2 regions of the Neobacillus canaveralius genome follow, and region 1 is predicted to be linked to the other one. Evidence: predicted binding sites of a transcription regulator. Region 1 holds the regulator's gene; the other holds the start of a gene.
What was found. Region 1 encodes LexA, which represses DNA repair genes until DNA is damaged. Its sites were predicted from a motif close to CGAACATATGTTCG; they were not measured.

Region 2: a site for LexA is predicted at 1,396-1,409, ahead of ABC255_RS09105 (YqzH family protein). Genes of this name have one in related genera too.

The regions. Positions count from the first base shown of each region.
Region 1 covers NZ_JBDFLL010000001.1:4,187,035-4,191,772, forward strand. Annotated here, with positions in the region: gene ABC255_RS20665 (YneB family resolvase-like protein) at 1-396, opposite strand, end outside; gene yneA (cell division suppressor protein YneA) at 406-717, opposite strand; gene lexA (transcriptional repressor LexA) at 888-1,511, shown strand; gene ABC255_RS20680 (DUF4257 domain-containing protein) at 1,671-1,964, shown strand; gene glnA (type I glutamate--ammonia ligase) at 2,015-3,349, opposite strand; gene ABC255_RS20690 (MerR family transcriptional regulator) at 3,372-3,773, opposite strand; gene ABC255_RS20695 (methionine gamma-lyase family protein) at 3,918-4,738, opposite strand, start outside.
Region 2 covers NZ_JBDFLL010000001.1:1,819,575-1,824,312, forward strand. Annotated here, with positions in the region: gene ABC255_RS09095 (MBL fold metallo-hydrolase) at 1-279, shown strand, start outside; gene ABC255_RS09100 (SDR family NAD(P)-dependent oxidoreductase) at 289-1,086, shown strand; gene ABC255_RS09105 (YqzH family protein) at 1,112-1,306, opposite strand; gene ABC255_RS09110 (Y-family DNA polymerase) at 1,599-2,858, shown strand; gene ABC255_RS09115 (YolD-like family protein) at 2,924-3,253, shown strand; gene ABC255_RS09120 (cupin domain-containing protein) at 3,335-4,459, opposite strand; gene ABC255_RS09125 (fumarylacetoacetate hydrolase family protein) at 4,540-4,738, opposite strand, start outside.

The DNA of each region.
Region 1 (4,738 bases):
ATGTAACTTACGCTGATATTCTTCAACCATACCAACGATTTTCAATACCATTGAATCACTTTCAGATAACTGCAATTCACCATTATGAGAAATACTATAAAGTTTCACATCTTCTTTTAAGATACAATGCAAGAGGGCGATCTTTGCATTCCCTCTTCCGAGTCTTGTTTCATCCTGAATTAACACGGCTTGTATATCTTTACCTTTCAAAAGATCTAATAACTCCAGAATTCCGTCTCTTTCTAGTTCATAACCACTTGCCTGTTCCCTAATAATGGTGGCCACATGAAAATGATATTGACTAGCAAGCTGTGTGAGCTCCTCTTCCTGACGCTTTAAAGATGTTTCCTGGGTTTCTTTGTTTGTACTTACACGGCAGTAAATAATTGCATTCACCATATGACTTTATTCCCCAGCAGCACTAGCATATTCAGTCACAGTCCCAACTTCATAGTTTACAGGAATTATGATTTCTTCCCCAGGATAAATTTTATCTCCATCGATTTTGTTATGGTGCTTAACCCAACTGACAAATTCATCATTCGAGTAAGAATGTTGGTTGGAATATTGATTAGAGATTTTCCAAAGAGAATCCCCTTCCGACACAGTGATCGTTAAAAACGTTTCTTCTACATCCGCGTTAAAACGTAATGATAAAATAAAAGCTACTACGCAGCTCAAAATAATTAATAAAATAGCATAAGAGTATTTGTCCATAATTTTTTTCATACTATAACCCCTATCCAGAATATATGTTCGATTTTTATGTTTTTATTATAATCCGAACATTTGTTTGTTGTCAATAACAATTCGAACTTATGTTTGTATAAAATATACGAACATGCTATAATAAAGGTAAATATTACATAGGGCGAGGTGTATCTATAATGACAAAAATATCTAAGCGCCAGCAGGATATCCTTGAATTTATTAAAGGGGAAGTAAAGAAAAAGGGTTATCCGCCATCCGTTCGGGAGATTGGTGAAGCAGTAGGACTTGCTTCTAGTTCTACCGTCCACGGTCATTTAGCACGATTGGAAAGCAAAGGACTCATTAGACGAGATCCTACTAAACCGAGAGCGATCGAAATACTAGATGTGGATGAAACTGTTAATATCCCAAGAAATAATGTTGTCAATGTACCGATTGTGGGTAAAGTAACTGCAGGCCTTCCTATTACCGCTATCGAAAACGTTGAAGAGTTTTTTCCACTCCCCGAGAGTCTAGCACCTGCAGATGAGCAAGTATTTATGCTAGAAATCATGGGTGAGAGTATGATAGAAGCAGGAATTCTCGATGGAGATTACGTAATCGTAAGACAGCAGCCAACTGCGAACAATGGAGATATCGTCGTTGCGATGACAGAGGAAGATGAAGCGACCTGTAAAAGATTTTTTAAAGAAAAAGATTACATTCGCTTGCAGCCTGAGAACTCAACCATGGATCCTATTATCTTAAGAAACGTTTCAATCCTTGGAAAAGTAATTGGGGTTTATCGACATATTCATTAGAGCCAAAAGAGCAGATTTAGCAGATCTGCTCTTTTTATCTGGACATTATACAAAAATGTGTATATTTACTCATTCTAACTAGTTTCCACTATTTGTATAATAGTATTACACCATGATTTAACCTTAGGTCAAAAACTAGGCTTAAGGAGAGTGGAAAAAGTGTTGAATGACATTATTTTCTCAATGGTTATTGGTGCTATAGTTGGGATTGTTGGGCATGTCAGAAAGCACGGAAAGATTATTATGCCTCGGAAAACAAAAAGGTTCATTTATTTAGGTTTTTTAGAAGAAATGCTTCTTGGTGCTGTAGCAGCTCTCCTCATCCTGATGTACACAACTCCAAATTCCATGGTAGAAACCATTTTTTTATCGGCCCTTGCCGGGATTAGTGGTGATATCATACTCACTAGATTTAAGGAACTAAATGAAAATAAAGAAAAAAAAGAATCATGAACGCAAAAATAACCCAGTAAAGACTTCAGTCAATACTGGGTTACTTAATTTTAGTACATGCTCATGTATTGTTCGCGTTCCCAAGGGTGAACGACGGTTCTGAACATATCCCACTCGATTTCTTTTGCTTCGATAAAGTGTTCGAAGATGTGCTCTCCTAATCCAGCTACGATTACTTCATCAGTCTTTAATTGATCTAATGCTTGAGCTAAAGTTGCTGGAAGATCAATGATTCCTTCTTCGATTCTTTCTTCTTTGCTCATAACATAGATGTTACGGTCAACTGGAGCTGGAGGAGTTAATTTGTTCTTAATTCCGTCCAAACCAGCTTTTAATAGAACAGCCATCGCCAGGTATGGGTTAGCAGCCGGGTCAACGCTTCTTACTTCTACACGAGTGCTTAAGCCGCGAGAAGCCGGGATACGAATTAACGGCGAACGGTTTCTAGCAGACCAAGCAACATAACAAGGTGCTTCGTAACCTGGTACTAGACGCTTATAAGAGTTAACAGTTGGGTTTGTTACCGCTGTAAAGCTTGGTGCGTGCTTTAAGATACCAGCGATGAATTGACGAGCAGTATCACTCATTTCTAAATCACCAGTTGGCTCGTAGAATGAATTAACGCCATCTTTAAATAATGAAAGATTCATGTGCATTCCGGATCCATTTACTCCGTATAATGGCTTTGGCATGAACGTTGCATGTAAACCATGTTTACGAGCAATTGTTTTTACTACTAATTTAAATGTTTGGATTTGGTCACAAGCTGTTAACGCATCCGCATATTTAAAATCGATTTCGTGTTGTCCTGGTGCTACTTCGTGGTGAGAAGCTTCAATTTCAAAGCCCATTTCTTCTAGTTCTAGTACGATATCACGTCGGCAGTTTTCTCCTAAATCTGTTGGAGCGAAATCGAAGTAGCCGCCTTGGTCGTTCAATTCTAGTGTTGGCTCACCTTTTTGGTCTAATTTAAATAAGAAGAATTCTGGTTCAGGTCCCAAGTTAAAATTAGTGAAACCTAACTCTTCCATTTCCTTTAATACTCTTCTTAAGTTGTTACGAGGATCTCCATCAAATGGGTTTCCTTCTGCAGTGTAGATATCACAGATTAAACGAGCAACTTTCCCTTTTTCAGCTGTCCACGGGAACACTACCCATGTATTTAAATCTGGATATAGATACATATCAGATTCTTCAATTCGTACGAAACCTTCGATAGAAGAACCGTCAAACATCATTTTATTATCAAGAGCTTTTTCTAACTGACTAACAGGAATCTCAACGTTTTTAATTGTTCCTAGAATGTCAGTGAATTGTAAACGAATAAATTTAACATTTTCCTCTGCTGCCAACCGCTTAATATCTTCTCTAGTAAACTTTGCCATCATTATTACCTCCAAAATTTAATTAATGGAAAAATCGTGACATATCCCCTTGCCTTAGTGACGAACGATTAAATCTACCAGCTTGCTGTAACTCTTGACGTAGTAGATTTCTTAACTGATCGTCTGTTAATTCCTGCTTGGCTTTTTCAGCCTGCTGCTGGATAACATTTGACTGTTGCTCTTTGACCAATAACAGCTGTTTAACACCAGCCATATTAATTCCTTGATCAATGAGATCCTTAATTTCTAATAGTCTATCAATATCAACTAAGCTAAAGAGTCTTCTATTCCCATCTGTTCTAGCTGGAGAAATCAATTCGTGCTCTTCATAGTAACGGATTTGCCTAGCAGTTAATTCTGTTAGCTGCATAACCGTTCCAATTGGGAATAGTGGCATTGAGCGGCGTATTTCTTTTCCACTCACTTAAATTTCTCCTCTCCTTCTGCTGATTTATAATGCTATTATATTTCGTGTTAGAAAAGATGTCAATCATATGTTAGATTTTCTAACATTGTTTTTTCATAAAAAACAAAGGACAACTTCTTTCGTTATCCTTTGTATTTCTTCTTAGTTTAATTCAATCAAATTTTTTTCAATTAAAGAATCGACAGCGATACAAACGGCCATCTTAACATGCGAATACGTTAATCCACCTTGTACATAAGCGACATACGGCGGTCTAATAGGACCATCAGCAGTCAGTTCTATACTCGCCCCTTGAATAAATGTTCCAGCTGCCATAATCACATCATCCTCGTAACCCGGCATATATGCTGGGTAAGCAGTAACATGAGAATTGATGGGTGAAGCAAATTGTATCGCCTGGCAAAAGGCAATCATTTTATCTTTATCATCAAATTGAACAGCTTGAATTAAGTCCGTTCGATTTGCATCCCATTTAGGTGATGAATTCATACCTAATTTCTCTAATAGTGCGGCAGTAAATACTGCTCCTTTTAATGCCTGCCCGACAACATGCGGTGCTAAAAAGAAACCTTGATACATCTCCTGCAGGCTGTAGAGCGATGCTCCAGCTTCAGCACCGATGCCAGGTGAGGTCATTCGATACGAACAGGCTTCAACATATTGTTTTTTACCCACAATATAACCGCCTGTTTTCGCAATTCCTCCACCCGGGTTCTTTATCAATGAGCCCGCCATTAAATCAGCACCAACATGACAGGGCTCTAGTTCTTCAACGAATTCCCCGTAACAGTTATCTACAAATACCACTACATCTTCCTTGATCTCTTTTACAAAGGAAATCATTTCGTTGATTTCCGCGACCGTAAAGGACGGGCGGGTTGCATATCCCTTTGAACGCTGGATTCCAATCATTTTCGTATTACCTTTGATTTTAGATGCAACTACATCCCAATCGATGGCTC
Region 2 (4,738 bases), 2.4 Mb from region 1:
TGTGTTTACACAGGTCATGGCGAGGAAGTTTTCCAATTAAAAGAGCTAATTGAAAAAAGACTGATTCATCAACATGAACGTGCCATGAAGGTTAATAATTGGCTAAAAGAGGAGAAGCATACTGTATTTGAACTTTGCAAACGGCTTTTTCCTACAGCGTATAAGCGTGAATTGATATTGACATTATCTGAAACCGTGGGCCAGCTTGACTATTTAGCCTCAATCGGCGAGATTAGTAGTAGTGAGGATCATCAACCAGTCCTTTATCAAGCTAGATGAGGTGTGAGTATGGTTAGGGAACAACTTAAGGGTAAAAATATTGTCATTACCGGTGCATCTGGGGGGATTGGTGCTGAAATCGCCAAACTTTGTGCGGCAAGTGGTGCCAACCTTGTTCTGATTGCAAGAAGTATAGAAAAGTTGAAGCAGCTGCAAATGGAATTGCAGCAAAAGCATCGAGTAAAGGTAGAGGTCTATCAATTAGATGTCTCTGATACGGAAAAAGTGAAGGAAGTTTTTACAACTATTTTCGCGGAGAATGGCGAAGTAGATATTCTGGTTAATAATGCCGGTTTCGGTGTTTTCCGTGAAGCCCATGAAGCAACAATGGATGAAATCAAGGGGATGTTCGAAGTTAATGTTGTCGGACTGATGGCCTGTACAAGTATGGTACTTCCGAAAATGCGCGAACGCCGTTTTGGTCATATTATTAATATTGCCTCTCAGGCGGGCAAAATCGCTACGCCAAAATCAAGTGTTTATTCGGCTACCAAACATGCTGTTCTTGGCTATACCAATTCACTAAGGATGGAGCTTAGTGATTATAATGTTCTGGTGACATCTGTGAATCCAGGACCGATTGCAACGAACTTTTTTAACATAGCCGATGAAAAAGGCACATATGTTAAAAATGTTAAAAAGTTTATGCTTCAGCCTGAATATGTGGCTCGGAAAGTCGTTGACAGTATGCTCACGAAAACGAGAGAAATCAATCTGCCGCGCTGGATGAACATGGGCAGCGTTGTCTATGTTCTCTTTCCAAGACTATTTGAACGTATTGGAAAAAAAGCATTTAACAAAAAATAAAACCGCGACAGCGGTTTTTTTGCTTTCATCCTGTTAAAAATTCGTATACAGTATCATTCACAGCCTCGTATAAATCTACCGAAGGCTGTTCTACTTTTATTTGAATAATCCGCTCCGCAAGCGCTTCTAAATCATTACTGCTCATTGGCAGTGAATCCACTTCGGAATAATATTGTTTAAAACAATTTTTTATCATCTTAATGATGAGCTTTTTCTCCATATATGTGCACCCCATTCACAATTATACCGTTTTTTTCATCAGAAAAATAACCAAAACCATGAAACATGTCAAAAAATTTCCATTGAATGCGAACGTATATTCGCGTAATATATGTATATAATATAAGGAACAAACGTTCGATATTTAATTATGTCTAGCTCCGGGCACCATCGGCTCGAGGTCATAAGCCAATCCGTCAAGAAGGTTAAAGAGCAACCTTCATGCCGGCTCGTCTTATGCTTGTCGCCGATAGGCGGGCGCCCTACGCTTTTCGAATATGGAGGGAAAAGTCATGGTCGATTACAGCACGTTACCGCACAATCATATTTTATGCGTCGACATGAAGAGCTTTTATGCAAGCTGTTCCGCTGTCATGCATGGTCTTGATCCCTTGACTTGCTATCTAGCTGTGGCCGGTAACAAAGAACGGAATGGAAGTGTTGTGCTTGCCGCATCACCGCTTTTAAAGAAAGAATTTGGAATTAAAACAGGTTCCAGGCTATTTGAAATTCCCGATGACCCGCGCATTCAAGTGGTCGAGCCGAAAATGGCAACTTACTTGCGTATTTCTACTGAGATTACCCGTGTGTTTAATCGTTATGTACCAAAGGAAGCAATACACACGTATAGCGTTGATGAAAGTTTTATCAAGGTGGATGGGGCCCTTCATTTATGGGGGGACGCCTTTACGATTGCAGCAAAAATAAAGGATGATATTGAACGTGAATTTCAGCTTCCCTGTGCAGTCGGAATTGGTCCTAATATGTTACTGTCAAAGCTTTGTCTCGATCTTGAAGCAAAGAAACATGGCATTGCTGAATGGAAGTATGAGGACGTCCAGAACAAGCTTTGGAAGGTTTCACCGCTAAGAGAAATGTGGGGAATCGGCAGGCGTGTTGAAAAAACGCTAAATGGAATGGGCATATTTACCGTTGGTCAGCTGGCTCGCTATGATTTAGAAGCACTGGAAAAGAAATTTGGAATTATGGGCAATCAGCTTTATCATCATGCCTGGGGAGTAGACCTTTCAGATTTGGGAGCACCCCTTGTTGAGGGGCAAATCAGCTTTGGAAAAAGCCAAATTCTTTTAAGAGATTATAAAGAAGAAGAAGAGATAAAGCATGTAATTTTAGAAATGTGTGAGGAAGTAGCCCGAAGAGCGAGATCTCGCCGTAAGGCTGGGAGGACAATCAGCCTTAGCATTGGCTATAGCCAAGATGAACTCGGAGGCGGCTTTCATCGCTCAAGAACTATTAAGCAGCCAACGAATGTAACGATGGACCTTTACCGAGTCTGTCTCGAATTATTCCACGAACATTATACAGGAAAGACGGTAAGGCAGATTGCCATTAGTGTCGGAAATATCGTCGATGATTATGAGTTTCAGCTCGACTTGTTTGACATGGGTGCGGTAAAGCGGCGGGAGCTTGGCTACGTAGTGGATTCTATCCGCAGACGCTTTGGTTCAGGTTCCCTGCTGCGGGCTGTTTCCTATACAGCTGCCGGAACGGCAAAGCACCGGGCTACACTAGTTGGAGGACATAAGAGATAAACAGAAAAGCGTAAGCGCCTTGGCTGCTTGCGCTGGACAACGACGAAGTAAGGAGGAGAATGTGAATGATTCGCGACCGCGGAAGAATCAAATGGGTTTCAATGATGCTTCCTGAGCATATAAAAATGCTCAGAGACTGGGTGAAGGAAGATCAGTATGAAGAGCGGAAAGAAATCGATGAGCAGCAGCTTGAACTTATGAATATGACTTTATCAGAAGCAATCGAATTCGACCAATTCGTTACTATTACGCATTATCGAAATCGAAATTATGAAATTGTCGTTGGAAAAATTCATCATTGGGATGTAATGACTGGGCGGCTTCATATTATTGATCACTTTGAAGAAGTACACCGCATCCCGATTACAGCCATTGCAGATATCCGATTGACATAGAAAAGCGGCCTCGAAAATCAGAGGCTGCTTTTTTATATGATAATCTTCTGTTGAAAACTGCGTCTGTCATTTGAATTTTCCTTAACGGAAGTCCGCTTTAAATTCACCAGTAACTTTTTGGTGACCATTATTTTCTTCGAACGATTGCTCTTGTTCTAAATCGAAACGGTTCATAATTGGTAAATCGTTTACCGAGAATAGGTAAGAGTCTTCTGAGGCAGAGTGTTCATACCAAGCCCAGTTTGGAACAACGAAGTAGTCACCTTTTTTCCAATCGAAGCGAATGCCATTAATGACTGTGTGACCTGAACCTTTGTGAACCTGGTAAACAGTTGAGTGTGTATGGCGTAATGCTTTTGTTTTGAAACCATGTGGTAAATGCTGCATTCTAGTGCCGAGCGTCGGGTTAGCGGATTTACCTGTTGATGGGTTAATGTACTCGACAGCATATCCATGATGTGGATCAGGATCGAATTCCATCAAGCCTTTAATTCCTTCTACTGTGCGGTCCCATTTATAATTAGCAAGTGGGGCAACGGTGAATTTATCATCACCAACAGGACGAACCATGCCGCCGCGATAACGTCTTTCTGAAAAGTTATCAGGAATATCTGGCTGCTGTAAACCATCCTCATAAGGTTCAAAGAATGTACCGCCGATTGCGTAAATAGTAGGAATATCTAGGGCATCCATCCAATACATAGGCTCTGTCCCTAAATGTGCATGCCCATGCCATAAATTCTTTGGAGTAATTAAAAAGTCGCCTTCTTCCATGAAAATACGCTCACCCTGAACGATTGTATATGCACCTGAACCTTCAGAAATAAAGCGCAATGCACTTTGTGAGTGACGGTGAGATGGTGCTTTTTCACCAGGCAATAACATTTGTACAGCTGCATAAATCGTTTGAGTAGTAGATCCCCATCCCCAAGGTTCCCGATAAGTTAAGCCTGGATTTTGAAAATAAATCGCACGACGTTCTCCACCTCGTTCTGGTGTGAAGATTTGTGCCGCTTCCGCCATTTTCTTTTTGATTAATTCATCACTCCAAAGATAAGCTTGAGCTTGAGGCTTTGGTGTTTTGTGCATAATTGTAGGAATTGCTTCCCAAAGAGGTCCCAAGTTGTATTGTTGAATATCTCTTGTGTAATCGGTTACAATCGGACTTTTCATAAACTCTTGAACTTCTGGATTTACTTCAGCCATTTCACATTCTCCTTTAACCTTCAAATTTTATAGAGAAAAGGGGAGCAGCGTAATTACTGCTTGACCCCTTGTATTTCTAATTAAACAGTGACTACCGCTTGTGTTGCCTTTACTTTGTTTTCGAGTGCACCGATTTGGTCAATTTCAATTCGAACTACGTCTCCATCTTTTAAGAATTGCGGAGGATTCATCGCAACTCCAACGCCTCCAGGAGTACCTGTTAATACAACATCTCCAGGCTCTAAGGTCATTAAATTGGAAAGGAAGGCTACTAATTTT